2 regions of the Aquabacterium sp. T101 genome follow, and region 1 is predicted to be linked to the other one. Evidence: predicted binding sites of a transcription regulator. Region 1 holds the regulator's gene; the other holds the start of a gene.

The links. The regulator NrdR, encoded in region 1, represses ribonucleotide reductase genes. The targets are predictions, from matches to a motif close to CACNANATNTNGTG.
Region 2: AC2EAQ_RS08750 (ribonucleoside-diphosphate reductase subunit alpha) is a predicted target of NrdR. The motif match lies at 13,324-13,337, and genes of this name have one in related genera.

What each region holds. Positions count from the first base shown of each region.
Region 1 covers NZ_JBXVVZ010000006.1:97,625-112,555, forward strand. The annotation lists gene glyA (serine hydroxymethyltransferase) at 1-920, shown strand, start outside; gene nrdR (transcriptional regulator NrdR) at 947-1,390, shown strand; gene AC2EAQ_RS15065 (GspH/FimT family pseudopilin) at 1,524-2,066, shown strand; gene AC2EAQ_RS15070 (type IV pilin protein) at 2,060-2,539, shown strand; gene AC2EAQ_RS15075 (hypothetical protein) at 2,548-3,297, shown strand; gene AC2EAQ_RS15080 (hypothetical protein) at 3,357-4,568, shown strand; gene AC2EAQ_RS15085 (type IV pilus modification PilV family protein) at 4,565-5,896, shown strand; gene ribD (bifunctional diaminohydroxyphosphoribosylaminopyrimidine deaminase/5-amino-6-(5-phosphoribosylamino)uracil reductase RibD) at 5,913-7,028, shown strand; gene ribBA (bifunctional 3,4-dihydroxy-2-butanone-4-phosphate synthase/GTP cyclohydrolase II) at 7,109-8,215, shown strand; gene ribH (6,7-dimethyl-8-ribityllumazine synthase) at 8,218-8,679, shown strand; gene nusB (transcription antitermination factor NusB) at 8,681-9,145, shown strand; gene AC2EAQ_RS15110 (pyridoxal phosphate-dependent aminotransferase) at 9,142-10,338, shown strand; gene AC2EAQ_RS15115 (serine/threonine-protein kinase) at 10,507-12,165, shown strand; gene AC2EAQ_RS15120 (TssQ family T6SS-associated lipoprotein) at 12,162-12,551, shown strand; gene ybgC (tol-pal system-associated acyl-CoA thioesterase) at 12,577-12,978, shown strand; gene tolQ (protein TolQ) at 12,975-13,655, shown strand; gene AC2EAQ_RS15135 (biopolymer transporter ExbD) at 13,656-14,090, shown strand; gene tolA (cell envelope integrity protein TolA) at 14,087-14,931, shown strand, end outside.
Region 2 covers NZ_JBXVVZ010000002.1:349,931-364,861, forward strand. The annotation lists gene AC2EAQ_RS08690 (TonB family protein) at 59-907, shown strand; gene AC2EAQ_RS08695 (transglycosylase domain-containing protein) at 913-1,707, shown strand; gene AC2EAQ_RS08700 (hypothetical protein) at 1,704-2,330, shown strand; gene AC2EAQ_RS08705 (TlpA family protein disulfide reductase) at 2,327-2,839, shown strand; gene accB (acetyl-CoA carboxylase biotin carboxyl carrier protein) at 3,005-3,487, shown strand; gene accC (acetyl-CoA carboxylase biotin carboxylase subunit) at 3,504-4,853, shown strand; gene prmA (50S ribosomal protein L11 methyltransferase) at 4,867-5,763, shown strand; gene AC2EAQ_RS08725 (zinc-ribbon and DUF3426 domain-containing protein) at 5,760-6,818, shown strand; gene AC2EAQ_RS08730 (carbohydrate kinase family protein) at 6,832-7,749, shown strand; gene AC2EAQ_RS08735 (PilN family protein) at 7,819-8,220, shown strand; gene AC2EAQ_RS08740 (histone) at 8,320-8,736, opposite strand; gene AC2EAQ_RS08745 (ribonucleotide-diphosphate reductase subunit beta) at 8,972-10,147, opposite strand; gene AC2EAQ_RS08750 (ribonucleoside-diphosphate reductase subunit alpha) at 10,267-13,170, opposite strand; gene ampD (1,6-anhydro-N-acetylmuramyl-L-alanine amidase AmpD) at 13,415-13,993, opposite strand; gene AC2EAQ_RS08760 (sigma-54-dependent transcriptional regulator) at 14,001-14,931, opposite strand, start outside.

The sequences.
Region 1 (14,931 bases):
TGCAGCCGGGCGACACCATCATGGGCATGAGCCTGGCCGAGGGCGGACACCTCACGCACGGCATGGCGCTGAACATGAGCGGCAAGTGGTTCAAGGTCGTCAGCTACGGCCTGGACGCCAACGAGGCCATCGACTACGCCGCGATGGAAAAGCTCGCCCACGAGGCGCGGCCGAAGATCATCATCGCCGGCGCGTCGGCCTACAGCCTGCACATCGACTTCGAGCGCTTCGCCCGCGTGGCCAAGGCCGTGGGTGCGCTGCTGATGGTGGACATGGCCCACTACGCCGGCCTGATCGCCGCGGGCGTGTACCCCAACCCGGTGCCGCACGCCGACGTGGTCACGTCCACCACCCACAAGAGCCTGCGCGGTCCGCGCGGCGGCATCGTGGTGTGCAACGACGACGACATCGCCAAGAAGATCAACAGCGCCATCTTCCCCGGCATCCAGGGCGGCCCGCTGATGCACGTCATCGCCGGCAAGGCGGTGGCCTTCAAGGAGGCGCTGGAGCCGTCGTTCAAGGTCTACCAGCAGCAGGTGCTGGTGAACGCGCGCGCGATGGCCGAGACGCTGATGGCGCGCGGCCTGCGCATCGTCTCCGGCGGCACGCAGAGCCACGTGATGCTGGTGGACCTGCGCCCCAAGGGCATCACCGGCAAGGACGCCGAGGCCGTGCTCGGCCGCGCCCACATCACCTGCAACAAGAACGGCATCCCGAACGACCCGCAGAAGCCGATGGTCACCAGCGGCATCCGCCTGGGCTCGCCGGCGATGACCACGCGCGGCTTCAAGGAAGAGCAGGCGCGCCAGACCGCGCACCTGATCGCCGACGTGCTGGAGCGGCCGCAGGACGAGGCCGCCATCGCGCAGGTGCGCGCCAAGGTGGCCGCGCTGGCGCGCGACTTCCCGGTCTACCGCTAGCACCCCGGCCGCCGGAGTCGACCCGCTTGCGCTGCCCGTTCTGCGCCCACGAGGAAACGCAGGTCGTCGAGACCCGCGAGTCCGACGAGGGCGACGTCATCCGGCGGCGCCGTCGCTGCACCGCCTGCGACAAGCGCTTCACCACCTACGAGCGGCCCGAGATCGCGCTGCCGCAGGTGGTCAAGAAGGACGGCGCGCGCGCCGAGTTCGACCCGGCCAAGCTGCGCGCGTCGATGCTGCTGGCGCTGCGCAAGCGCCCGGTGAGCGTGGAGCAGGTCGACGCCGCGCTCGAGCGCATCCAGGACAAGCTGCTCACCAGCGGCGCCAAGGAGGTGCCGTCCACGCGCCTGGGCGAGCTGGTGATGCGCGAGCTCAAGCGCATCGACAAGGTGGCTTACGTGCGATTCGCGTCCGTGTATCGCAGCTTCGAGGACGTCGACGAGTTCCGCCAGTTGATCCGCGACATTTGAGTCGCGGGTCGGCGCGGTGGGCGGTGCGCCGCCGCCGCACGGGCCGGCTCGACGGCCTGGCCGCCGGAGCCGTCCCGGGTGCGTTCCCGGGGGCTTTTGCCGGTGTCACCGCCCCGTTCCGGGTGGCGCACCGATGGTCCACAACGTCTGCAGGTCCCCTCAGCTCGGCCTGACGCTGGTCGAACTTGCCGTCACGCTGACCATCGTGGCGCTGGTGGCCCTGGCCGCGTGGCCGCCGCTGGCCGATCTGCTGCAACGCCGTGCGCTGGCGGGCCTGTCGGCCGAACTGCGCGCCGACCTGCAGCGCGCCCGCAGCGAGGCCGTGGCGAGGCGCCAGGGCGTGCGCGTGGAAGTGCGCGCCGTCGACGGCGGCAGCTGCTGGCTCGCGTTCGCCGGCGCGGCCGAAGGCTGCCGCTGCAACGGCAGCGCCGACCCGGTGTGCGAGGTCGGCGCGGTGCTGGTGTCGTACCGCTTCGTCGAGGCCCGCTCGGGGCTGGCGGTGTCGTCCAGCGTGTCGGCCCTGCGGTTCGATCCGCGCCTGGGCACCGCCACGCCTTCGGGCACGCTGCGCGTGTCCACCGCCGGGGGCGCAGCGGTGCATCACGTCGTCAACCTCACCGGCCGCGTGCGCAGCTGCAGCGTCGGTGGGGCGCTGGCCGGGGTGCCTGCGTGCTGACGCGTCCCGCCGCCGGCTTCACCCTCGTCGAGGCGCTGGTGGCCGTGCTTGTCGCCGCCCTCCTCGCAGTGGTGGCGCTGCCGGGCCTGGCGGCGCAGATCCGCGCGGCGCGGCGGGCCGAGGCCATCGCCGCGCTGCTGCAGGTGCAGCAGGCCCAGGAGCGCTGGCGCGCGCAATGTGCCTGCTACGCCGCCAGCCTCGCCGCGCCGCCGCACGCCACGCTGCCCGGCGGTTGCCCACCGGCGGACTGCGACCCGGCGCACGGCCTGGGCCTGGCGCTGTCCAGCCCGCGCTACGTGTACGAGCTGGTCGCGCTGCCGACGCCGGCCGCACCCGACGCCTTCACCGTGCAGGCCCGGGCCACGGGCGACCAGGCCCGGGACCGTGCCGCGGGCCAGTCCTGCACGGTGTTGCGGCTGGTGGTCGTGCCCGGCCACTTCCGCTACGAGCCGGCCGCATGCTTCCGGCAGTGACGCCCCGCTTGCGCCGGTGCGGGTGGCCAAGCGCCGCCGCGCGGCGCCGGGCCGCCGGGCTCTCGCTGCCCGAACTGCTGGTCGGCCTGACGCTGGGCCTGCTGGTCACGGCAGCCGCGCTGGCGCTGGTGGCCCTGGCCAGCGGCGAGCAGCGGCGCCTGCTGGCCGAAGCGCGGCTGCAGCAGGACCTGCGAGCAGCAATGGACATCGTGGCGCGCGAGCTTCGACGGTCCGGCCAATGGCCCGACGCGACGGCCGGGGTGTGGGTGGCGGCATGGCCGGCGTCGGGCGTGCCGCCGGATGGGCCCGCCGTCAATCCGTATGGCGCGTTCCTCCCCGTCCCCTGCAACGCGCCGACCGCGGGCACCTCGGCCGTGCCCGCGGCCATGCCACCTGCAGTGGCGTCGCACGCCTGCCACCTCACCGCCGCGGACGACGACCCGGCACCGTCGCGCTCGGGTTTCCACCTCAGCCGGGGCGCGCTCCACGCCGTGCTGCAGGGCGGGTCGCCGCAGGCGCTGACCGACCCGGGCGCGACCAGCGTTCGGCGCTTCACGGTCACATCGGCCGGAAGCGACGTGACGCTCGGCGCGTTCTGCGGCCTGCCGTGCGGCGACCGCTGCCCGCGCGCGGCGCTGCGCGCCGTGGTCGTCGAACTGCACGCCGCGCTGCCCGACGCCCCGCGCGTCGAGCGCCGCCTGACCGGCACGGTGCGCGTGCGCAACGACCTGCTCACCGGCCCGTGCCCCGCGCCATGACGAACCGTCGGCCCCTTGCCGGCGCGGCCCGCCGCGGCCGGCCGGCGCAGCGTGGTGCGATGGCGCTGGCTGTCGTCGTGCTGCTGTATGCGGCGCTGGCCATCGCGGTGGTGTTCGTCCATCGCAGCCTGGTGTTCGAGCAGCGTGCCGCCGCCAACCAGGTGCGTGCCGCGATCGCGCACGAGGTGGCCGAAGCCGGCCTCGAGTGGGCCACGGTGCGGTTGCGCGATGCCACGCCGCTGGCGGCCGATTGCCAGCCCGCCGGCGCCGGTCTGCGTTTCCTCGACACGCACCTGTCGGTCGCGCCGGACGGCGCCAGCCTGCGGCCCCGTGCGCCCGGCGTGCCGGTCGCAGCCTGCATCGCCCCGGCCGACGGCGCGGGCTGGGTCTGCCGCTGCGCCCGTGCGGGCGAGGCGCCGCCGGCGCCGCCCGGCACGGGACCGGGCTTCACGGTCGAGTTCGCGCCGCGCGCGGGCGCGCTCGCGGTCGATGTCGTGTCGCACGCCTGCGTGCGTGGCGTTCCCGGCGCCGACTGCAGCGCCGACGCCCGGGCCGGGCTGCGCGTCACGCTGGCCCTGCGGCCCGCGCTGGCAGCGTCGCCTGGTGCGGCCCTCACGGTGCGGGGAACGCTGGCGGCGGGCGCGGCCGCGCTCGGGGTGCACAACGAGGACGCGGCCTCCGGCGGCGTGGCGCTGCGGGCCGGGGCTGGCGTGGACGCACCGGCCCTGCGCGTGTCCGCACCGGCCGGCACGCCGTCCACCGCGGCCGTGGTGGCGCGCGACGATGCGCTCGCGGCCCTGGACCCGACGCGCCTGTTCCTGGCCTTGTTCGGCGTGCCGCGCGACACCTGGCGCGAGTCATTCGCCGACGTGGTGCTGCACTGCCCCTGCGACAGCGCGACGGTCCTCGCGGCGCAGGCGAGGGGAGCGCGCAAGCTGTGGCTGCGCGGCGATCTCGTCGTCGACGCCGCGCTGGTGCTGGGCGACGACGCGGCGCCGGCGATCGTCGTCGTCGACGGCACCGCGCGGCTGCAAGGGCCGCTGCGCCTGCACGGCCTGCTGTATGCCGGCGACATCGACGGCCCGGCCTCGGCGGTGGTCGCGTCGGCACCGGCGCGCGTCGACGGCGCGGTGGTGTCGGAAGGCCACTGGCGTGGCGGCGCGGCGCCGGACCTGGTGTTCGACCCGCAGGTGATCGCCCGGCTGCGGTCCATGCCGGGCACCTTCGTCCGCGTGCCCGGCAGCTGGCGCGACGATGCGGTGGCGCCGTGAGTCGCCGGCACGCACGCGGCGTCGGCCTCGTCGAGGCGATGGTGGCGCTGCTGGTCCTCGGGCTGGGCCTGCTGACCTTCGTCGCGCTGCAGGTGAAGCTGCGGCTGGGGGCCGAACTCGCCCGCCAGCGCGCCGAGGCGCTGCAACTGGCCCAGGCCGATCTGGAAGTGCTGCGCACGGCGCCGGGCCTGGCCGCCTTCGACACCCTCGGCCCGGCACGCGGGGCCGTGGGCTCGCCCGGCACGGCCGGCTACACCGTCGAGCGCGGCGTGGCGCCGGTGCCCGGCACCCTGGCCTCGGCACCCGCGACGCTGCGCGACGTGACCGTGACCGTGAGCTGGCGCGACCGTGCCGGCCAGGGGCAGGCCGTGGTGCTGCGCACCCAGCTGGCGCGGGCCGACCCGGCCCTGCCGGCCTCGCTGGGGCTGCGGCCGGCCGGCCTGCCCTGGGGTGGGCGCGCGGGGCGGACGCCGCTGTCGGCCTCCGACCTCGGCGACGGCACCAGCCTGTTCAAGCCGACGGCGGCGGGCAGCGTCGCCTACGTGATGGACAACGCCAGCGCTGCCGTGGTCCGTCGCTGCACGGGCGTGTCGGGCGGCGGTACTGCGGGCACTGGCGGCGGCGGCGCGGCGAGTGCGACCGCCGCGCTGTCGGCCCCCGGCGTGCGCTGCGACGCGGTGCAGGCCCGGCTCGTCCGTGGCGTGATCCGCGCCGACGGCGCCAAGGTGCCGGACCCGCGCGCGCCGGCCGGGCCGCTGCCGGGGCCGCTGGCGCTGCGGATCGACCTCGACAACACGCCGCCCCCGGCGGGCGCGCGAGGGTTCGCGGCCCAGCTTGCCGCGCCGTACTGGCCGGCCGTGGACGGCCCGGCCGGCCGCAGCTTCGGCCGGGGCATGGCGGTGTATCCGGCGGTCGAATGCAGCGTCGACACCGGCGACGGGGCGCTGAAGTCGTCGCAGGGCCTCGCCTACGCCTGCCTGGTGCCGGTGGTCGACCTGGACGGCGATCCGTCGACACCGCCGGCCTTCAACGCGCGCCTGACGCTGTGGCCCCTGGCCGGCTGGGCCCTCGGCACCACGCCCGACGCCTGGCGCGTGTGCCGCTACTCGGCCGACCACGACCGCGACGGCGCGGTGGTCGTGACCGACGGCCCGCGCGTCACGGCCATCGACAACGACGAGCACCCTTACGCCTGGCTCGACGCCACGACCACGCTCGCGCACCAGAACTTCCTGCTGGTGCGCGGCGACCTTGCCTGCCCGGTGGCCACCAAGGTGCCGGAGGCCGGCCACTACACTGACGCCACCACGGCGCCGCACCAGCCGTGACGAGCCTGCCCACGCCGTGTCCGTTCCTGCCGCCGAAGCCGCTGCGCGCGAGATCGCCTTGCAGGCCGCCGCGCGCGCCGTCGGCCTGAGCGAGCCCAATCCGCGCGTCGGCTGCGTGCTGCTGTCGCCGGGTGGCGACTTGATCGCCACCGGCCACACGCAGCAGGCCGGCGGTGCCCATGCCGAGGTGCATGCGCTGCAGCAGGCGCGGCAGGCCGGCCGCGACGTGCGCGGCGCCACCGCCGTGGTCACGCTCGAACCCTGCTCGCACCACGGGCGCACGCCGCCGTGCTGCGACGCGCTGGTGCAGGCCGGCATCGCCCGCGTCGTCGCGCCGCTGGAAGACCCGAACCCCCGCGTGGCCGGCCGCGGCTTCGCGCGCCTGCGCGAGGCCGGCATCGCGGTGGAAGTCACCGGTGGCGGCTGGGCCGACGCGTCGCGCGACCTGAACATCGGCTTCTTCTCGCGCATGCAGCGCGGTCGGCCGTGGCTGCGCATGAAGATCGCCGCGTCGCTGGACGGCCGCACCGCGCTCGACGACGGCACCAGCCAGTGGATCACCGGCGAGGCGGCCCGCGCCGACGGCCATGCGTGGCGGCGCCGGGCCGGCGCGGTGCTCACCGGCATCGGCACCGTGCGCGACGACGACCCGCGGCTGGACGTGCGGCTCGTGCCCACGGCGTGCCAGCCGTTGCGCGTGCTGGTGGACTCGCGTCTCGAGGTGGCCCCCGCGGCGCGCCTGCTGCAGCCGCCGGGCCGCGTGCTCGTCTACACCGCCAGCGCCGACTCGTCCCGGCGCGCCGCCCTGTGCAACGACACGGTGGAGGTGGCCCAGGTGCCCGGCGATGCGCGCGGCAAGACCGATCTCGCCGCGCTGCTGGCCGACCTTGGCCGGCGCGAGATCAACGAACTGCATGTCGAGTCCGGCGAGAAGCTCAATGCGTCGCTGCTGCAGGCCGGTCTCGTCGACGAACTGCTGCTGTACGTGGCGCCGCGGCTGCTCGGCAGCGGCCGGGGCCTCGCGGCCATCGGCCCGCTGGCACGCCTGGCCGACAGCATCGATTTCGACTGGATCGACTGCGAGCGCGTGGGCGCCGACCTGCGGCTGCGGCTGCGGCCCCGCGCGGCCTGACCCGGCACGGCCCCCGCGCCCCGGGGCCAGACACCTGCGCGACAGCGGCGCAGGGGGGTGGCACCTACAATCACGCCCCTATGCCGATCGCCCCTGTTCCCGAACTCGTCGCCGAACTCGCCGCCGGCCGCATGGTGGTGCTGGTGGACGAGGAAGACCGCGAAAACGAGGGCGACCTCGTCATCGCCGCCGACCACGTTACGCCCGAAGCCATCAACTTCATGGCCAAGCACGGCCGCGGCCTGATCTGCCTGACGCTCACGCGCGAGCGCTGCGAGCGCCTGCGCCTGCCGATGATGGCGCGCAACAACGGCACCAAGTTCGGCACCGCCTTCACCGTGTCGATCGAGGCCGCCACCGGCGTGACCACCGGCATCTCGGCGGCCGACCGCGCCCGCACCGTCAAGGCGGCGGTGGCGCGCGACGCACGGCCCGAGGACATCGTCCAGCCCGGCCATATCTTCCCGATCCAGGCCCAGGACGGCGGCGTGCTGATGCGCGCCGGCCATACCGAGGCCGGCTGCGACCTGGCCGCGATGGCCGGCCTGACCCCCGCGGCCGTGATCTGCGAGGTGATGAAGGACGACGGCGAGATGGCCCGCCTGCCGGACCTGGAGGTCTTCGCCCGCGAGCACGGCTTGAAGATCGGCACCATCGCCGCGCTGATCCAGCACCGCAGTCACAACGAGACCCTGATCGAGCCGCTGGGCACGCGCGAGCTGGCCACGGCGCAGGGCGTGTTCCGCTGCACTGCCTACCGCGACACCAGCGTCGGCAGCGTCCACCTCGGCCTGGCCGTGGGCCGCTGGGGCGACACCGACGAAGTGCCGGTGCGCGTGCACGAGCCGCTGTCGGTGATGGACCTGCTCGACGCCCAGGGCAGCACGCACTCGTGGCCGCTGCCGGCGGCGCTGTCCGCGCTGCAGCAGGCCGGTCGCGGCGTGGCGGTGCTGCTCAACGCCGGGGCCGACGCGCAGGCGCTGATCGGCCGCGTGCTGCCGCAGGTGAAGTCGGCACCGGCCGAGGCCGGCAACATGGACCTTCGCACCTACGGCGTGGGTGCGCAGATCCTGCGTCACCAGGGCGTGCGCCGCATGAAGCTGCTGGGCCATCCGCGCCGCATGCCCAGCATGACCGGCTACGGCCTCGAGGTCACGGGCTTCGTGGCCGCACCGGGGAAGGGCTGACCATGCTCGACGCAGACACGGGCGAGACCCCCCAGATCGACGGCACCGGCCTGCGCATCGGCATCGTGCGGGCGCGCTTCAACGACGCGATCACGCGCGCGCTCGAAGCCAGCTGCCTGGCCGAGCTGACGGCGCTGGGCGTGCAGGACAAGCATGTCACCCGGGTGGACGTGCCCGGCGCGCTCGAGGTGCCGCTGGCGCTCAAGGCCATGGCCGACAGCGAGGACTACGACGCGCTGGTGGCCCTGGGCTGCATCATCCGCGGCGAGACCTACCACTTCGAGCTGGTGGCCAACGAAAGCGGCGCCGGCGTCACGCGCGTCGGGCTGGACCACCAGATCCCCATCGCCAACGCGATCCTCACGGTCGAGAACGAGGCCCAGGCCTGGGCCCGTGCCGCGGACAAGGGCCGCGACGCGGCGCGCGTGGCCGTCGAGATGGCCAACCTGCTGGAAGACCTCTGACGTGGCCACCACCCGCAGGCCCACGGCCGCCAAGTCCCAGCGCCGCCGTTCGCGCGAACTGGCGTTGCAGGGCGTCTACCAGTGGCTCATCGCCGGCGGCGAGGCGCAGGCGATCGACGCCCAGCTGCGCGAGCACGAGGGCTACGACAAGTGCGACAGCGTGCACTTCGACGCGCTGCTGCGCGGGTCGATCGAGTCCGCCGCCACGCTGGACGCCGCGCTGGCGCGCCACGTGGACCGCAAGACCAGCGAGCTGTCGCCGGTGGAGCATGCGGTGCTGATGCTGGGCACCTACGAGCTGGCCCACTGCCTGGACATCCCCTACAAGGTGGCGATCAACGAGGCGGTGGAACTGGCCAAGGCCTTCGGCGGCACCGACGGCCACCGCTACGTCAACGGCGTGCTGGACAAGGTGGCCGCCGACCTGCGCCCGGTCGAGGTCGGCGCGGCGCGGCAGGCGACGTGAAGCTCGCCTCGCGGCTCGATCACATCGAGCCGTTCTACGTGATGGAGTGCGCCAAGGCGGCCGACGAGATCGCCCGCGGGCCGCTGTGCGACCCGGCGCAGGGCGGCCGGCCCATGATCTACCTGAACATCGGCGAGCCCGACTTCACCGCGGCGCCCCTCGTGGTGCAGGCGGCGCAGCGCTGCCTGGCCGAGGGCCGCACGCAGTACACCCATGCCACGGGCCTGCCGTCGCTGCGGCGCGCCATCGCGCGCTGGTACGGCTCGCGCTTCGGCCTGGAGGTGGCGCCCGAGCGCATCGTGGTCACGGCCGGCGCGTCGGCGGCGCTGCAGCTCGTCACGCTGGCCCTGCTCGACGAGGGCGACGAGGTGCTGATGCCCGACCCGAGCTACCCGTGCAACCGCCACTTCGTGGCTGCTGCCGGGGGCCGGGCGGTGATGCTGCCGGCGTCGCCGGCACAGCGCTTCCAGCTCGACGCCGCCGCGGTGCGCGCAGCCTGGGGCGCGCGCACCCGCGGCATGCTGCTGGCGTCGCCGTCCAACCCCACCGGCACCTCGATCGAGCGTGCCGAGATGCGCCGCATCGTCGAGGCGGTGCGCGAGCGCGGTGGCTTCACGCTGGTCGACGAGATCTACCTCGGCCTGTCCTACGACGACGCCTTCGGCCACAGCGCGCTGGAGCATGGCGTGGGCCACGGCGACGACGTGGTGTCGATCAACAGCTTCTCCAAGTACTTCGGCATGACCGGATGGCGCCTGGGCTGGCTGGTGCTGCCCGAGGCGCTGGTGGCCCCGGTGGAGAAGCTGGCACAGAACCTGTTCATCTGCCCGTCCACGCCGGCGCAGCAGGCGGCGCTGGCCTGCTTCGAGCCCGAATCGCTGGCCGAGTACGAGCGCCGCCGTGCCGAACTGCGCGCCCGCCGCGACTACATCGTGCCGGCCCTGGAAGGGCTGGGCCTGCCGGTGCCGGTGGTGCCCGACGGCGCGTTCTACGCCTATGCCGACGTGCGCGCCCATGCCGCCAGCAGCTGGGACCTGTGCTTCGACCTGATGCGCCGCGCCCAGGTGGCCCTGACGCCTGGCCGCGACTTCGGCCGCGACGCCGGCGAGCGCTACCTGCGCCTGTCCTTCGCGCGCTCGATGGACGAGCTGCGCGAGGCGGTCGGCCGGCTGCAGGGCGCGCTGGCTCGCTGAAGCGGCCCCGCGGTCGCGGCGCAGCGGCGTCCCGAGCCGCCCCGCGGCCCGTGACAAAGCGTTAACCCTGCGACCGTTGACACGCTTTGAGACGGGTTTGTGCGCTGCGCGGGCCCGCCGCGGCCGATAACGCGGGGGAAGGCCGTTAAGCTTCCCGTGCATTCGACCATGAGCGCAGACCCGTCCCCGACCCCCTTGCCGGACCACCGGTCCCGAACGGCCAACGACGAAGCCTTCGCGGCCACCGTGGTCGAGGAGATGTACGACGGGGAGGAGTCCGACAGCGTCCCGGGCTCCACCGCGGTCGACGAGCGCAAGCTGATGAGCATGCCCACCATCGGGCATGTGGGCCGCTACGCGCTGAAGCACCAGCTCGGCACCGGCGGCCTGGGCGCGGTGTACGCCGCGCTCGACCCGCTGCTGTCGCGCCCCATCGCCGTGAAGATGCTGCGCGTGGCCGAGCTGGGCGCCGCGCAGCGCGAATCGCTCGAGCAGCAGCTGCTGGCCGAGGCGCGCGCCGCCGCCGGCCTGAACCACCAGCACATCGTCACCGTGTACGACGCGGGCCTCGCCGAGGAGGGCGTCTACATCGCGATGGAGCGGCTGCAGGGCCGCGACCTGCGCCAGCTGCTGGCCGACGGCTGGCGGCCCGACGCGGTGCAGGCCGCCCGCATCGCCAAGCGCCTGGCCGACGCGCTGGCCTATGCCCACGGCCATGGCGTGGTGCATTGCGACATCAAGCCGGCCAACGTGTTCATGACCGGCCGCACCCAGCCCAAGCTGCTGGACTTCGGCATCGCCCGCGTGACCGCCGGCCGCTACGACGCCGCGGCCTCGCCGCTGGACATCAGCGCCGAGACCTCCACCGTGCCGCCGCCCGAGCTGGGCTCGCCCTACTACGTGTCGCCGGAGCACCTGCGCGGCGAGCCGCTGGATGCCCGGGCCGATGTGTACGGCGTCGGCGTCGTGCTGTACGAGCTGGTGACCGGCCGCCGCGCCTTCGACGGCGACTCGCTCGAGTCGATCCGCCAGGCCGTGCTGGAAGCCCCGGTGGCGCCGGCCCACACCGTCAACCCGAAGGTCGACGCGGCGCTGTCGGGCATCGTGGCGCGGGCGATGGCGCGCAACCCGGGCGACCGCTATCGTTCGGCGCGCCAGCTGTCGCGCGCGCTGCGCACCTGGATCAGCGACGAGACCAACGGCCTGGGCCACAAGCCGCGCGGCTCGCATGCCGGCTACCTGTGGGCCGCCGGTGGCACCGTGGCCCTGGTGCTCAGCGTGGCCGCGTGGATGCTCGTGCCGCGCGGTGGCGACGCCGTCGTCGCGCGCCCCGCCGCCCCGCCGCCGGCATCGACCCAGGCCACGGTGGACGCCGTGTCCGCGGTGGTCGCCCCCGCGCCCACGCCGGCCACCGCGGCCGTGCAGGCGCCGCCGGCGGCCACGGTGGCTGCCGCACCGGCGACACCCGTTGCGCCGGCCGAAGCGGCCACCCGCCCGCCAGCCCCGTCGACCACCGCCCCGGCGCGCCCGGCGCCGCGCCCCAAGGCCACCGCCAAGGACACCCCGGCACCCGTGCCGGCCCCGCTGCCGGTCACCGCCCCGGCCGCCCCGCCGGCCATGGGCACCGTCACCATCGCCGTCAGCCCCTGGGGCCAGGTGGAAGTGGACGGCAAGCCCGCGGGCACCACGCCGCCGCTGGCGCGCCTGCAGTTGCCGGTGGGCACGCACCAGATCGTCGTGCGCAACGACGACTTCCCCGCCTACAGCACCAGCGTCACCGTCACCGAGGACAAGCCGGTGGTGCTGCGCCACCGCTTCGGGTCATGAGCACCGCGCGTCGCCTGCTCGCGCCGCTGGCCATGGCCCTGGCGCTGGCCGGCTGCGTGACCACCAGCCCGGGCCTGAGCGACGTGATGGAGCGTCCGGCCGAGCGCACGCTGCTGGCCGGCCTGCGTGCCTATGAGGACGCCCAGTACGCCGACGCCGAACGCGACCTGCAGCGTGCCCTGGCGCTCGGCCTGGCCAGCCCGAAGGACCGCGCGATGGCCCACAAGCACCTGGCCTTCGTGTACTGCACCAGCAACCGCGTGCCGGCCTGCGACAAGGCCTTCCGCGACGCGATCGCGGCCGACCCGGAGTTCGCGCTCGGCAAGGCCGAGGCGGGCCATCCGCTGTGGGGCCCCGTGTATCGGCGTGTGACCGCCGGCCGCTGAGCCGGGATACATAATCGCCCGCAGCATGGCTGCTGCGTTTTCGCACGAGGTGCGCGTCTACTTGGAGGACACCGATGCCGGCGGCATCGTGTTCTTCGCCAACTACCTGAAGTTCTTCGAGCGCGCCCGCACCGAGTGGCTGCGCGCGGCGGGCCTGGGGCAGCAGGCCCTGCGCGACCGCCACGGCGTGCTGTTCATGGTGGCCGACACGCAGGTGAAGTTCCTGGCGCCGTCCCGGCTGGACGACGCGCTGCGCATCACGGTGCAGCCCGATGCGCCGCGCGGTGCGTCGATCGCGCTGGCGCAGCAGGCCTGGCGCGGCGACACGCCCCTGGTGGACAGCCGCATCACGCTGGCCTGCGTGGACGCGGGAACCTTGCGTCCGCGCCGCATTCCCAAACCCGTACTCGAACTGATCGCCGCATGAACCAGGACCTCTCCATCGTCACCCTCGTGCTGCAGGCCAGCTTCGTGGTGCAGCTCGTGATGGCGGGCCTGCTGATCACGTCGCTGATCAGCTGGACCGTCATCTTCGGCAAGCTCATCGGCCTGAAGCAGGTGCGCGTGCGCAACGACGAGTTCGAGCGCGACTTCTGGTCCGGCCGCCAGCTCAACGACCTGTACCAGGCCGTGGCGTCCAAGCCGCCCACCCACCGCGGTGCGCCGATCGAGCGCATCTTCGCGTCGGGCATGCGCGAGTTCCTCAAGCTGCGCGAGAAGCGGCTCGACGCCGGGGCGCAGCTCGACGGCGCGCGGCGCGCCATGCGGGCGAGCTTCCAGCGCGAGCTCGACGTGATCGAGAGCCACCTGTCGTTCCTGGGCTCGGTGGGCTCGGTCAGCCCCTACGTGGGCCTGTTCGGCACGGTGTGGGGGATCATGCATGCGTTCGTTGGCCTGTCCAACCTGCAGCAGGTGACGCTGGCCACGGTGGCGCCGGGCATCGCCGAGGCGCTGGTGGCCACGGCCATCGGCCTGTTCGCGGCCATCCCCGCCGTCATCGCCTACAACCGCTTCGCGCGCGACATCGACCGCATCGCGATCCAGCTGGAGACCTTCATCGAGGAGTTCTCCAACATCCTGCAGCGCAACGTGGCGAGCCACTAGATGCCGCAGCTGATGGGCCACGGTGGCGGCACGCGCCGCCGGCGCACGATGAACGAGATCAACATGGTCCCGTTCATCGACGTGATGCTGGTGCTGCTGATCATCTTCATGGTCAGCGCGCCGCTGATCGCCACCGGCGTGGTGGACCTGCCCAGCGTCGGCCAGAGCAAGTCGCGGCCGCAGTCGGTGGTGGAACTGGTCGTCGGCCTGGACGAGCGCGTGAAGATCAAGGTCGACGGCCAGGCCGAGCCGCAGCCGGTGACGCTGCCGCAGCTGGCCGCGCGCGTGAAGCAGGCGCAGCGCGGCCAGGCGGACACGCCGGTGGTCATCTCCGCCGAGCGCAAGGTGAGCTACGACGCCGTGGTGCGGGTGATGGACACGCTGCAGAAGGCCGGCGTGCAGCGCGTGGGGCTGTCGGTCAAGCAGGGGTCATGAAGGCGGCCGATCCGTTGCGTCCGCGCCGGCCCGGCGGCATGGGCCGCGGCGCCATGATGGCGCTGCTGGTGCATGCCGGCCTGGTGCTGGCGCTGGCCTTCGGCGTGAACTGGCGCTCCAGCGACCCGGCCGGCGTGACGGCCGAGCTGTGGGCCGCCGTGCCCGAGGTGGCCGCGCCGGCCGGGGCTGCGCCGCCCCCGCCCGAGCCGCGCCCCGAGCCCAAGCCGGTGGCACCGCCCGAGCCGCGCACGCCGCCGCCGCCGCCCAAGCCCGAGGTGAACGAGGCCGACATCGCGCTCGAGAAGGCCAAGGTCGAGAAGGCGCGCCGCGAGCGCGAGGAGAAGGAAGCGCGCGAGAAGGCCGAGAAGGCCGAGGCGCAGAAGAAGCGCGAGCTCGCCGAGAAGGCGGAGCGCGACAAGGCCGAGCGCGAGAAGGCGGCGAAGCAGGCGCAGGCCGAGAAGGCCGAGGCCGAGCGCGTGGCCCGGCTGCGCGAGGACAACCTCAAGCGCCTGATGGGCCAGGCCGGCGCCACGGGGGCGCCGCAGTCCACCGGCACGGCGCAGCGCGACGCCGGCCCGTCGGCCAGCTACGCCGGCCGCATCGTGGCCAAGGTCAAGCCCAACATCGTGCTGACCGAGTCGGTGCCGGCCACGCTGCGCGCCGAGGTGGAGGTGCGTGCCGCGCCGGACGGCACCATCCTCGGACGGCGCCTGGTCAAGTCCAGCGGCAACAAGGACTGGGACGACGCCGTGCTGCGTGCGATCGACCGCACCGAGACGCTGCCGCGAGACACCGACGGCCGCGTGCCCTCGCTCATCACGATCGGCTTCACGCCGGTGTG
Region 2 (14,931 bases), on a different contig from region 1:
CGTCAACACCAGCATCCTGACGCAGCGCGCGATCAAGCGCGCGCGCCAGCGCTGGCGCATGACGCCGCTGCACTGGGCCATCGGCGTGTCGATCGTGATCCATGCGTTCCTGCTGACGATCCGCTTCGTCGACCCCGAGCGCTTCAACCGCATCTTCCAGGACACGCCGCTGGAGGTGGTGCTGGTCAACGCGAAGTCGATGGAGCGGCCCGAGGTGGCGCAGGCCATCGCGCAGGCCAACCTCGCCGGCGGCGGCGAGGCCGCCACCGGCCGCGCGACGTCGCCGCTGCCGCCCGCACCCACGGTGGAGGTCGGCGACTCGCTGGAGGAAGCCCGGCGCCAGATCGAGAAGCTGCAGGAGGAGCAGCAGCAGCTGCTGGCCCAGATCCGGCGCGAGATCGCACTGCTGCCGCCGCCCGACCCGGCGCGCGACCCCAACGACCCCGAGGCGAAGCAGCGCGAGGACAAGCGGCGCCAGCTGCTGCGCTACCTCGCCGAGATCGAGAAGCGCGTCAACGAGGAGAACGCGCGCCCGAAGAAGCGCTACATCAGCCCGGCCACGCGCGAGGCCGACTACGCCATCTACTACGACGCGCTGCGCCGGCGCATCGAGGAGCGCGGCACGCGCGACTTCCCCGAGTTCCAGGGCCGCAAGCTCTACGGCGAGCTGACGATGAACATCACGGTGGACGCCGCCGGCCGCGTGATCGAGGCCGACATCGTGCGCACCTCCAATTCGCGCGTGCTGGACCGCCGCGCCGTGGCCATCGTGCGTGCCGCGGCCCCCTTCGGCAACTTCACCGCCGAGATGCGGCGCCAGACCGACCAGATCGTCGTCACCTCGCGCTTCCGCTTCACGCGCGACGAGGGCCTGGAGACGACGCAGCTCGGCCAGGGCACGCGATGAGCCGCATGGCCGGTGCCGCCGCGCATGTCGGCCGCCTGGCCGCGCTGGTGCTGCTGGCCGGCCTGGCGCTGCAGGTGTACTTCGTGGCGCGCATCGCGCTGATGGCCGTGGTGGACCCGCAGTCCACCACCTTCCAGCGCAGCGAGGCGTGGCGCCTGCTGGTGGAGACCGGCCGCATCCGCTGGGCCCAGCAGTGGGTGGACGACGACCGCATCTCGGCCCAGCTCAAGCGCGCGGTGATCGCGAGCGAAGACGCCACCTTCACCGACCATGCCGGCGTGGACTGGGACGCGATCGAGAAGGCCTGGGAGCGCAACCAGCGCGCCGAGGTCGCGGCCGAGCGGCGCAACGCGCAGATCGAGAAGCAGTCGGCCCGGCGCAGTGGCTCGGCCGCGGCACCGGCGCCGAACGCCGCACCGAAGGTGCAGCCCAAGGTGGTGGGCGGCTCCACCATCACGCAGCAGCTGGCCAAGAACCTGCTGCTGTCGGGCGAGCGCACGCTGCCGCGCAAGGCCCAGGAGTTCGTGCTGACGTTCGCCCTGGAGGCCTGCCTGTCCAAGCGGCGCATCCTGGAGATCTATCTCAACAACGTGGAGTGGGGCGAAGGCCTGTTCGGCGCGCAGGCCGCGGCGCGCCACTACTTCCGCGTCGACGCGGCCCAGCTCGGGCCCGGGCCGGCGGCGCGGCTGGCCGTGATGCTGCCGGCGCCCAAGCGGTTCGAGAAGCGCATGGGCTCCGGCTACCTGGCGTCGCGCGCGGGCACGGTGATGGCCCGCATGGGCGACGTGGAGCTGCCGTGAACGCCGCCACGGCGGAGATCGCCGCGATTGCCGCGCGGCTGGTGGTGGAAGAGGGCCTGGAATACGGCGAGGCCAAGCGCAAGGCCGCCCGGGCGCTGCCGCCGGCGCGCGGCGGCGCTCGGCCGGAGATGCCGAGCAATGAGGCGGTCGAGGACGAGGTGCGATCGCACCTGGCGCTGTTCCATGCCGACACCCAGCCCCAGGAGCTGGCCGCGCTGCGCCAGGTGGCGCTGCGCTGGATGGAGCGGCTGGCCGCGTTCCGCCCGCATGTCACCGGCGCCGTCTGGCGCGGCACCGCCACCCGGCTGTCGGCGGTGCACCTGGACCTGTTCGCCGACGACATCAAGTCGCCGGAGATCGCGCTGATCAACCTCGGCGTCGCCTACGACGCCAGCGACGACGGCCGTGCCGGCCGGCGTGGCGAACCCATGACCGTGCTGACGCTGGACGACCGGGCGCCCGAACTGGGCGGGCGGGTCACGATCCACCTGTCGGTGCGCGACCACGACGACCTGCGCGGCGCCCTCAAGCCGGACGCCGGCGGGCGCACCTGGCGCGGCGACCTGCGCGCCCTGCAGGACCGCCTGGCCGCCGCGGACGGTACCGAGGAGACCTCACGATGAATCGACGCACCTGGATTGCGGCCGCCGCGGGCGTGGGCGCCGCCGCGGCCGGACTCGGCACCTGGGCCTGGCGCTCGGGCCGGCTGGACCGCGGCCCGGACCTCTGGGGCCTGGAACTGGAGACCCCGGACGGTGGCCGCCTGGCCCTGGCCAGCCTGCGCGGCCAGCCGCTGGTGATCAACTTCTGGGCCACCTGGTGCCCGCCCTGCGTCCGTGAAATGCCGGCAATTGATCGCTTCTACCGCGATTTTCAGGGCCGCGGCTGGCAAGTGCTCGGAATCGCCGCCGACAACACCGCGGCGGTGCAGAAGTTCCTGGCCGCCACGCCGGTGGCCTTCAAGATCGCCGTGACGGGCTTTCCGGGGGTGGAACTGTCCCGGACCCTGGGCAACCTGAGCGGCGGACTGCCCTTCACGGTGGTGTTCAACCGTGCCGGTGCCGTGGTCCACCGCCACATGGGCGAGACCCAGTACGAGCAGCTCAGTGCCTGGGCCCAGGCTATTCAGTAGCCCAAAGTGCCTGAAATCGACGCGATCGTCCGCTAAATCGCTTAGAGTGCGGGCCTTCGCCGCCCGCTCCCGGGTGGTCCGCGGCCCCTGCGGGGGCCGTTCGTCCGATCCACGTTGGCCGCCGGAGGGCGGAATCGGGGCGTCAGACCCCACGGAGAACTATCGATGGACCTGCGAAAGCTCAAGACCCTGGTCGACCTCGTGTCGGAGTCCAACATTTCCGAACTGGAGATCACCGAAGCCGACGGCAAGGTGCGCATCGTCAAGGCGGTGCCTGGCGCCGCCGTGCCGATGGCCGCCCCGGTGGTGATGGCCGCCCCGGTGGCCGCGGCTCCGGCCGCCAGCCGGCCGGCCGACGCGGCCCCGGCGCCCGCCGGCGAGGCCCCTGCGGCGGCCGCCGACGACGGCCATGTCGTGAAGTCGCCGATGGTGGGCACCTTCTACCGCTCGGCCAGCCCGGGCGCCAAGCCGCTGGCCGAGGTGGGCCAGACGGTCAAGGCCGGCGAGGCGCTGTGCATCATCGAGGCCATGAAGATCATGAACGAGATCGAGGCCGACGAGAGCGGCACCATCACCAAGATCCTGGTCGAGAACGGCCAGGCGGTCGAGTTCGGCCAGCCCCTGTTCATGATCGACCGCCGCGGCTGACCCGGCGGCCCGACCCATGTTCAAGAAGATCCTTATCGCGAACCGCGGCGAGATCGCGCTGCGCATCCAGCGCGCCTGCCGCGAGATGGGCGTCAAGTCGGTGGTGGTCTATTCCGAGGCCGACCGCGACGCCAAGTACGTGAAGCTGGCCGACGAAGCGGTGTGCATCGGCCCGGCCCCGTCGGCGCAGAGCTACCTCAACATGCCGGCCATCATCTCCACCGCGGAGGTGACCGACGCCGAGGCCATCCATCCCGGCTACGGCTTCCTCAGCGAGAACGCCGACTTCGCCGAGCGCGTGGAGCGCAGCGGATTCGTCTTCATCGGCCCCACGCCCGAGTCGATCCGCATCATGGGCGACAAGGTCTCGGCCAAGCAGGCGATGATCAAGTCCGGCGTGCCCTGCGTGCCCGGCTCCGAGGGCGCCCTGCCCGAGGACCCGAAGGAGATCGTGCGCATCGCCCGCGGCATCGGCTACCCGGTGATCATCAAGGCGGCCGGCGGCGGCGGCGGGCGCGGCATGCGCGTGGTGCACACCGAGGCGGCGCTGCTGCACGCCGTGCAGACCACGCGATCCGAGGCCGGTGCGGCCTTCGGCAACGCGGCCGTCTACATGGAGAAGTTCCTGGAGAACCCGCGCCACGTGGAGATCCAGGTGCTGGCCGACGAGCACAAGAACGCGGTCTGGCTGGGCGAACGCGACTGCTCGATGCAGCGGCGGCACCAGAAGATCATCGAGGAGGCGCCGGCGCCGGGCATCCCGCGCCGCGTGATCGAGCGCGTGGGCGACCGCTGCGCCGCCGCCTGCAAGAAGATCGGCTACCGCGGTGCGGGCACCTTCGAGTTCCTGTACGAGAACGGCGAGTTCTACTTCATCGAGATGAACACGCGCGTGCAGGTGGAGCACCCGGTCACCGAGCTGGTGACGGGCATCGACATCGTGCAGTCGCAGATCCGCGTGGCCGCGGGCGAGAAGCTGCCCTTCACCCAGCGCCAGATCCAGATGCGCGGGCACGCGATCGAGTGCCGCATCAACGCCGAGGACCCGTACAAGTTCACCCCGTCGCCGGGCCGCATCACGATGTGGCACCCGCCGGGCGGCCCCGGCGTGCGCGTGGACTCGCACGCCTACACCAACTACTTCGTGCCGCCGAACTACGACTCGATGATCGGCAAGATCATCGTCCACGCCGACACCCGCGACCAGGCGCTGGCGCGCATGCGCACCGCGCTGTCGGAGACCGTGGTCGAGGGCATCCAGACCAACATCCCGCTGCACCGCGAGCTGATGGTGGACGCCAAGTTCGTCGAGGGCGGCACCAACATCCACTACCTCGAAGGGTGGATGGCGCAGCACAAGAGGTGATGCGGGGGCGCTGATGCACGAGCTCGTGTTGCGCGTGGGCGAGTCCCTGGTCGAGCCGGTCAGCGACGCGCTGGGCGACGAGCTGGGCGCCCTGTCGGTGTCGGTGGAAGACGCCGACGCCGACAGCGACGCCGAGCAGGCCCTCTTCGGCGAGCCGGGCCTGCCGGCGCCGCGCGGCGCGTGGCAGCGCTCCACCGTGCGCGCCCTCTTCGCCGACGAGGCCACCGCCACCGAGGCCGCAACGCTGCTGCTGGCCCAGGACTGGGCCGCCGGCGTGCAGGTGGGTGCGCTGCAGCCCGTGCCGGACGAGGACTGGGTGCGCGTGACGCAGGCCCAGTTCGCGCCGGTGCCGGTGACGCCCACGTTCTGGATCGTGCCGAGCTGGCACGAGGCGCCCGCGGCGGCCGAGCGCGTGATCCGCCTCGACCCGGGGCTGGCCTTCGGCACCGGCACGCACCCCACCACGCGCATGTGCCTGCGCTGGATCGCGGCCCACGCGGCCCCGTGGCCGCGCGTGCTCGACTACGGCTGCGGCTCGGGCATCCTGGCGATCGGTGCCGCGCTGCACGGGGCGCAGGCCATCGACGCGGTGGACATCGACACGGCCGCGGTGGAGGCGACGCGGGCCAATGCGCAGGCCAATGGCGTGACGCTGCAGGCCGGACTGCCCGACCGCGCCGCCGGCCGCTACGACCTGGTGCTGGCCAACATCCTGGCGCAGCCGCTCAAGCTGCTGGCCCCGCTGCTGGCCGGCCACCTCGCCGACGGCGCACCGCTGGTGCTGGCCGGCATCCTCGAGCGGCAGGCCGACGAGATCCGCGCCGCATACGAGCCCTGGTGCCGGCTCGACGTGTCGGACCGCGAGGACGGCTGGATCCTGATGACCGGCCGCGCCGGACGCCGCGCATGAGCCTGGCCACCCGCTGCAACGCCTGCGGAACCGTGTTCCGCGTGGTGCAGGACCAGCTCAAGGTGTCCGAGGGCTGGGTGCGCTGCGGCCGCTGCGGCGAGGTGTTCAACGCACTGGAAGGCCTGTTCGACCTCGAAGGCAGCTCGGGGCCGATGCCGCTGGGACGCGAGGCCGCGGCGCCGCTGCCATCGCCATCCGCTGCGCAGGCCTCGCCGGCCTCCCTGGCGCCGCCGGCTGCGGCCGCCGCCGCGGCGTTCGACCCGCGTCCGGCCGACCTGGCCGACCCGGAGCCGGAAGCGGTGACGCCAGGTTCCGCACCGATCGAGGTCGACTTCGACGTTGACGCCCCGGCCGCCGGCCCCGCGTCGCGCAACGAGGGCGAGCACGACTCCACCATCACCGCCATCGACACCCAGGCCGACTCGAGGGTGGAGTCCTCGTTCGCGAAGTCGTCCCCCGCCAGCGGCTACTCGCTCGACCTGGTCGACAGCCAGGTGCCCGACGAGGCGCTGGCGCTGACCGACGTGCCGGCCGAGCCGGCGCCGAGCTTCCTGCGCGAGGAGGCACGGGCGGCCCAGTGGCAGCGTCCGCGTGTGCGCCGCGCGCTGGCGGTGCTGGCCCTGCTGCTCGCGCTGATCCTGGGCACGCAGGTGGCCGTGCATCAGCGCGACGAACTGGCGGCGCGCTGGCCGGCCGCCGCGCCGCTGCTGCAGTCGGCCTGCGCCCTGCTCGGCTGCGAGATCGACGCGCCCCGGGTGCTGGAGGCGCTGGTCGTCGAAAGCAGCGGCCTGACCCGCGTCGAGGGCGCCCCGCTCTACCGTCTGCAGGTGGCCCTGCGCAATCGCGCCACCACCCCGGTGCTCACGCCGGCACTCGACCTGACCCTGACCGACCTGCGTGGCGACGTCGTGGCTCGGCGCGTGCTGCGGGTGTCCGACTTCGGCGGCCCGTCACCTCAACGCCTGGCCCCGGGCGAGGACTGGACGGCCCTGGCCGTGCTGGACCTCGGCGACACGCGCGTGGCCGGCTACACGGTCGAACTCTTCTACCCTTGAAAGCCCCTGCTCCATGCCTGCACTGATCTGCGGTTCTCTTGCCTTCGACACGATCACCAACTTCCCGGGGCGCTTCGCCCAGCAGATCCTGCCCGAGCAGGTGCACATCCTGAACGTGTCCTTCCTGGTGCCCACGCTGCGGCGCGAGTGGGGCGGCTGTGCGGGAAACATCGCCTACACCCTGAAGATGATGGGCGGCGAGCCCGTGATCCTGGCCGCGCTCGGCACCGACGGCGACGCCTACCTCGCGCGGCTGCACGCCCTGGGCATCGACACGTCGGTGGTGCTGCGCGAGCCGGACCACCACACCGCGCAGTGCATGATCATCACGGACCAGGACAACAACCAGATCACCGCCTTCCATCCGGGCGCGATGAGCCTGGCGCACAACGCCCGCGTGCCGTCGCGCGCGCAGCGGCCCGACCTGGCCATCGGCATCATCGCCCCCGACGGCCGCGACGCGATGGCGCAGCATGCGCGCCAGATGCATGCCGAGGGCATCCCCTTCATCTTCGACCCGGGCCAGCAGCTGCCGCAGTTCGACGGCGCGGAGCATCGCGAGATGCTCGGCCTGGCGCGATGGGTCGCCGTCAACGACTACGAGGCGCGCATGCTGTGCGAGCGCACCGGTGAGTCCCTGGCGCAGACCTCGATGCGGGACAACATCGAGGGCATCGTCGTGACCCTGGCCGACCAGGGCTGCGAACTCTGGCAGCGCGGCGAACGCACCCTGGTGCCGGGCGTCGCGGCGCGCGAGATCGTGGACCCGACAGGCTGCGGCGACGCGTTCCGTGCAGGACTTCTCTATGCGCTGGAGCGCGGCTGGCCGCTGGCCCGCGCGGCCGCGCTGGGCAACCGGCTGGGGGCGATCAAGATCGCCCATCGCGGTGGGCAAAATCACCGGATTGAGACTTCCGTGCTCGAGTCGTAGAGGAAGTCTCGCGCTGCGTCCGAAACACGCAGCTACATTGACGGAAACGACCTCGCATATCGACCCGTCATGGATTCGCTTCAATGGCTCTGGTTCTCCGGCGCGTCCATCGCGGGCGCCACAGCCGGCGCGGTGGCCTGCCACTGGCACATGAACCGGACCATCGACATGTTGCGTCAGCGCATCGAGCGCGCCGAGCAGGCACGCAACGGCGCCATCGAACGGTCCGCGCAGGCGCGCGAGCAGATCGCCCAGCTCAATCAGGCCATCGCGGCGATCCGTCGCACGCACAGCGTGCGCGGCAGCGCGGCCACGCCGGTGGCCGCCGCCTCGACGACAGCCGAAGAGCGACGCGAGCGCGCGGAGAAGGCCCTGGCCGACGCGCGCCCTGACGCCGCCACGCTGGTGCAGTCCGCACCCACGATGCCGATGGCGTTCCCCGACACCGAGGTGATGGCCGAGAAGTCCTGACGACCGCGGTCGTCACGGCAGCCTGCGCGTCACGGCGCGCCCCGCACAAAAAACAAACCCGGCCGAGGCCGGGTTTGTCGCTTGGCGATGAGCCGCGCCTTAGGGCTTGTTGCCCGTCGGGAACGGCCAGGCGGCCGCAGGGCTCAGGGTCGTCTTCGCCGCGGGTGCCGCAGGAGCGGCAGCCGCAGCGGCAGGCGCCGCAGGCTTCTTCGCAGCAGCAGCAGGCTTGGCCTTCTTGGCAGCCGGCTTCTTGGCAGCCTTCTTGGCAGCCGGCTTCTTCTTCGCAGCCGGCTTCTTGGCAGCCTTCTTGACGGCCTTCTTGGCAGCCTTCTTCGCCGCGGGCTTCTTCGCCGCGGGCTTCTTCGCGGCCGGCTTCTTCGCCGCCGGCTTCTTCGCGGCCTTCTTCGCCGCCGGCTTCTTCGCCGCCTTCTTGGCGGCCGGCTTCTTCGCCGCCGGCTTCTTCGCCGGGGCCTTCTTCGCCGCCGGCTTCTTGGCGGCCTTCTTCGCAGTTGCCATTTCGATCTCCTTGATCAAGTTGCAAAAACACCGCGACCGTCGAGCTCGACCTTGTCGCAGCGATTCACTGCCCTGGATTGGACGGCCTTGCGGCCGGTTTCCCGATGCAGTGAACGGGGGAGCAGTGATTGGCTTCGGCTTCTGTCGGCCTCGTGCCCCCCACTGCGGGTTCTTGATCTCTCACTTCGAGCGGAGGACTCTTCGGTCCCCGCACCCGATATTCAACAGACTCCAATCATTCCCACGAAAGCGCGCCACCCGACTGGTACTCGATCACGCGCGTCTCGAAAAAGTTGCGTTCCTTCTTCAGATCGATCATCTCGCTCATCCACGGGAACGGGTTCTCCTCGTTCGGGAAGAGCTCCTCGAGGCCGATCTGCGTGGCGCGGCGGTTCGCGATGTAACGCAGGTAGCCCTTGAACATTGAGGCGTTCAGACCGAGCACGCCGCGCGGCATGGTGTCCTCGGCGTAGCGGTACTCGAGCTCGACCGCCTTCAGGAACAGCGACTTGATCTCGGCCTTGAACGCCGCCGTCCACAGATGGGGGTTCTCGAGCTTGATCTGGTTGATCAGGTCGATGCCGAAGTTGCAGTGCATCGACTCGTCGCGCAGGATGTACTGGTACTGCTCGGCCGCGCCGGTCATCTTGTTCTGCCGGCCCAGCGACAGGATCTGCGTGAACCCGACGTAGAAGAACAGGCCTTCCATCAGGCACGCGAAGACGATCAGGCTCTTGAGCAGCGTTTGGTCGGCTTCCTGGGTGCCGGTGCGGAAGTTCGGGTCCATGATCGCGTCGATGAACGGGATCAGGAACTCGTCCTTGTCACGGATGGACGACACCTCGTGATAGGCGTTGAAGATCTCGCCCTCGTCCAGGCCCAGGCTCTCGACGATGTACTGGTAGGCGTGGGTGTGGATCGCCTCCTCGAACGCCTGGCGCAGCAGGAACTGCCGGCACTCGGGCGCCGTGATGTGGCGATAGGTGCCCAGGGTGATGTTGTTGGCCGCCAGCGAATCAGCAGTGACAAAGAAGCCGAGGTTGCGCTTGATGATGCGGCGCTCGTCCTCGGTCAGCCCGTTCGGATCCTTCCAGGTCGCGATGTCGCGCGACATGTTGATCTCCTGCGGCATCCAGTGGTTGGCGCAGGTGGCGAGGTACTTCTCCCAGGCCCACTTGTACTTGAACGGGACGAGCTGATTGACGTCCGTCTGGCCGTTGATGATGCGCTTGTCCGCGGCGTTGACGCGGCGGGAGGAGGCTGGCGCCGAAGGCTGCGCAGCGACCGATGTCGGGACGGATGAAGGTGCCACGGACCGCACGTCTGCGAGGGACGGCTCGGCGAGCCCGGAGCTCGCGGTGCGGATCGGTACGGGCGTCTTGCTGCTGACGTTGTCTTCCCAGACCAGCATGTGTTCAGGTGCTTTCTATGGTCGCGGATTATCGGAGTGTTGCGCGCGAACACCAAGCACTTCTTGACATTCGCGCGCCCACGTTGTTGCGCTCAAGCATCGTGCTCGAGCCGCGTCTTTCACTGACAGGCCTCGCAGGTCGGATCGTCGACGCCGCAGAACTTGATGTCGGTGGCCGCCGCTGCTTCGCCGACCTGCATGCGCGCCTGCGCCGCCACCGCGTCGAGCGCCGACAGGCCACCCGACGACGAGGACGACACGGCGTTGTGCGTGCTCTTGGTCACCGTGCTCATCTCGACGTGCGTGGCCGCCTTGGTGCGCAGGTAGTAGGTCGTCTTCAGGCCGCGCAGCCACGCCAGCTTGTAGGTGTCGTCGAGCTTCTTGCCCGACGCGCCAGCGATGTAGATGTTCAGCGACTGGGCCTGGTCGATCCACTTCTGGCGGCGCGACGCGGCCTCCACCAGCCACGTGGCGTCGATCTCGAAGGCGGTCGCATACAGGGCCTTGAGCGACTCCGGCACGCGGTCGATCGGCTGCAGCGAGCCCTGGTAGTGCTTCAGGTCCATGACCATCACGTCGTCCCACAGGCCCAGGGCCTTCAGGTCGCGCACCAGGTACTCGTTCACCACCGTGAACTCGCCCGACAGGTTCGACTTGACCGACAGGTTGCCGAACGACGGCTCGATCGACGCGTCGACGCCGATGATGTTGGAGATGGTCGCCGTGGGCGCGATGGCCACGCAATTGCTGTTGCGCATGCCGTGGGCGGCGATGCGCTGGCGCAGCGCGTTCCAGTCCATCGACTCGGACGAGTCCACCTCGACGTAGCCGCCGCGCTGTTCAGCCAGCAGCTTGAGCGAGTCCTGCGGCAGGATGCCACGGTCCCACAGGCTGCCGCGATAGCTGGAGTAGCGGCCGCGCTCGGCCGCCAGCTCGGTGGACGCCCAGTAGGCGTGGTAGCACACCGCCTCCATCGAGCGGTCGGCGAACTCCACCGCTTCGGCACTGGCGTAGGGCACCTTCAGCTGGTACAGGCAGTCCTGGAAGCCCATGATCCCCAGGCCCACCGGGCGGTGGCGCAGGTTGGAATCGCGCGCCTTCTTGACCGCGTAGTAGTTGATGTCGATCACGTTGTCGAGCATGCGCATCGCAGTCGACACGGTCTTCTTCAGCTTGACCTGGTCGATCTGGCCGTCCTTCAGGTGCTGGACCATGTTGACCGAGCCGAGGTTGCAGACCGCGATCTCGCTGTCATTGGTGTTGAGCGTGATCTCGGTGCACAGGTTCGACGAGTGCACTACGCCGACGTGCTGCTGCGGGCTGCGCACGTTGCAGGCGTCCTTGAACGTGATCCAAGGATGCCCGGTCTCGAACAGCATCGACAGCATCTTGCGCCACAGGTCCTTCGCGGCCATGCGCTTGAAGAGCTTGATCTCGCCGCGGTCGACCTTGGCCTCGTAGGCGGTGTAGGCGTCCTCGAAGTCCTTGCCGAACTTGTCGTGCAGGTCCGGGCAGGTGGACGGGGAGAACAGCGTCCACTGGCCGCCTTCCATCACGCGCCGCATGAACAGGTCCGGAATCCAGTTCGCGGTGTTCATGTCGTGCGTGCGCCGACGGTCGTCGCCGGTGTTCTTGCGCAGGTCGAGGAACTCCTCGATGTCCAGGTGCCAGCTCTCCAGGTAGGCGCAGACGGCCCCCTTGCGCTTGCCGCCCTGGTTGACGGCCACGGCCGTGTCGTTGACGACCTTCAGGAACGGCACCACGCCCTGGCTCTTGCCATTGGTGCCCTTGATGTACGAACCCAGGGCGCGCACGTTGGTCCAGTCGTTGCCCAGGCCGCCCGCGAACTTGGACAGCAGGGCGTTCTCCTTGAGCGCCTCGTAGATGCCGTCCAGGTCGTCCGCCACGGTCGTGAGGTAGCAGCTCGACAGCTGCGAGCGCTGCGTGCCGCTGTTGAACAGCGTGGGCGTGCTGGACATGAAGTCGAAGCTCGACAGCACCTCGTAGAACTCGATCGCCCGAGCCTCGCGGTCGATCTCGTTGAGGGCCAGGCCCATCGCCACGCGCATGAAGAACGCCTGCGGCATCTCGATGCGCACGTCGTCGATGTGCAGGAAGTAGCGGTCGTACAGCGTCTGCAGGCCGAGGTAGTCGAACTGCAGGTCGCGCTCGGCCTTGAGCGCCGCGCCCAGGCGCGCCAAGTCGTACTGGGCCAGCTTGTCGTCGAGCAGCTCGGCGGCGATGCCCTTCTTGATGAAGGTCGGGAAGTACTCGGCGTAGCGCTGGGCCATCTCGGTCTGCGTGACCTCGCCGCCGATGATCTCGCGCCGGATCGTGTGCATCAGCAGACGCGCCGTCGCCCGCGTGTAGGCGGGCTCCTTCTCGATCAGCGTGCGCGCCGCCAGGATCGACGCCTTGTAGACCTCGTCGATCGGCACGCCGTCGTAGAGGTTGCGCCGGGTCTCGGCCAGGATCGGCTCGGGCCGGACGTCGGCACCGAGGCCGGCGCAGGCCGACTCCACCAGCTCCTGCAGGCGCGCCTCGTCGAGCGGCACGCGCTGGCCGCCGTCGATCACGTGCAGCGCGGCAGCCGCCGGGCGGGCCTCGCGACCGTCCTTCTGCGCCTGCTTGGCGCGCTCCTGCGCACGACGCTCCCGGTACAGCACGTAGGCCCGCGCCACCTCGTGATGGCCGCCGCGCATCAGCCCGAGTTCGACGTGGTCCTGCACGTCCTCGATGTGGAAGGTGCCGCCACCCGGGCGCGACCGGAGCAGCGCGCGCACCACGGCTTCCGTCAGGCCCTCGACTGTCTCGCGCACGCTGGCCGACGCCGCACCCTGCGTGCCGTGTACCGCCAGGAAGGCCTTCATCAGGGCCACGGCGATCTTGTTCGGCTCGAACACGACGACCGCACCGTTGCGGCGGATGATCTGGTAGCCCTGATAGGCGCTGGTGGCGGGAGCGTCGCTGGCGGCGCCGAGGAACGGGCTTGCGAGCGTCGGGCTGGTGACGACAGTCTGCATGTGGGGGAGCTCCGGTGCGAAGAGGTGTCAGGCGCCGTTGGAGCCGGCGCAGGACGATTCAGGTCGGGAAAGGCATGCGACGCCCGAGCGGTCGACATGCGCTGACATGTGGAAAAGGTGTGGAGAGCCGGTGGAGTGCACGGGGATGACGGACACTAGATCTGGGGCCCGGCTCGTATTTAAACACTAGCGGTAGTGTAGACGCTACGGGCTTGTCCGGATGGTTCGGACAAGGGATTGAGCGTCAGCGATGGTTCGTGGCGACGCCGACCGACCAGCCTGTGCCGAGTTCGCGCGCGAGCCAGCGCCAGTCGAAGCGCTCGCCGGGGTCGCGCTTGCGTCCCGGCGCCACATGCTCGTGACCGACCGCCTCGCGCACGGGGTAGCGGGCCGCCACCGAGCGCAGCAGCCGGGCCAGCGACCGGTACTGCGCCGGCTCGAATGTCAGGCCCTCGAGACCCTCGAGTTCGATGCCGATCGACCAGTCGTTGCAGCCCTCTCGCCCCCTCCAGTGCGACGGCCCGGCATGCCAGGCCCGGTCGTCGCAGGACACGAACTGAAACACCTTGCCGCTGCGGCGCACGAAGAAGTGCGCCGACACCTTCAGGCCTTCGAGCTGCGCGTAGTAGGGATGGGCGTCGGTGTCGAGCCGGTTGGTGAACAGCTGCGCCACGGCGTCGCCGCCGTACTCGCCGGGCGGCAGGCTGATCGAGTGCACGATCGCCAGCGACACCGGCATGCCGGCCGGGCGTGGCCCGAAGTTGGGTGACGCGTGGCGGGCGGCATGTCGCCACCAGCCGCGCTGCCAGGTCGCGCGCTTCAAGGCCGGCTCAGTCGCCGTCGTTGCCGGCGACGACGACGCCGAGGCGGGCCATCCGGTAGCGCATCTGGCGCAGCGACAGGCCGAGGCTGGCGCCCGCGGCGGTGCGGTTGTTGCGGTGCCGCTCCAGCGCGCGCGACAGGATGTCGCGCTCGACCGCATCGAGGTAGGCCTCGAGGTTGTCGGGCAGCGCGCCTTCGACCGGCAGCGCCGGCGCCGAGCGCAGCGCCGCCAGGCGGGCGTCCACCTCGCCCGGGTCGGACTCGACCACCAGTTCGGTGGCCAGGCCGAGGTCGGCTCGCTCGATCACCTCGCCGGAGGACATCGCGACCGCGCGATGCAGCATGTTCTCGAGCTCGCGCACGTTGCCCGGGAAGGTGTGGTGGGTGAGATCGTCGAAGGCGTCGCGCGCCAGCACCGGCGGCGGCCACTGGCCGGCGTCGCGGGCGATGCGCTCGAGCACCGCGGCGCAGATGGGGCCGAGATCCTCGAGGCGTTCGCGCAGCGGGGGCACGCGGATCTGGATCACGTTGAGGCGGTAGTACAGATCCTGGCGGAAGCGCCCGGCGGCCACTTCCTCGGCCAGGTCCTTGTGCGTGGCGCTGACCACGCGCACGTTGATCGGCGCTTCCACCACCGCGCCCACGGGTCGGACGGACCGCTCCTGGATCACGCGCAGCAGCTTGCTCTGCATCGCCAGCGGCAGGTCTCCGATCTCGTCGAGGAACAGGGTGCCGCCGTGCGCCGCCTGGAAAAAGCCCTCGCGGTCCTCGTTGGCACCGGTGAAGGCGCCCTTGCGGTAGCCGAAGAACTCTGCCTCGAGCAGGTGCTCCGGGATCGCGCCGCAGTTCACCGCGATGAACGGGCCGGCCGCCCGCGCGCTCACGTCGTGGATGGCGCGCGCGACCAGCTCCTTGCCGGTGCCCGACTCCCCCTGCACC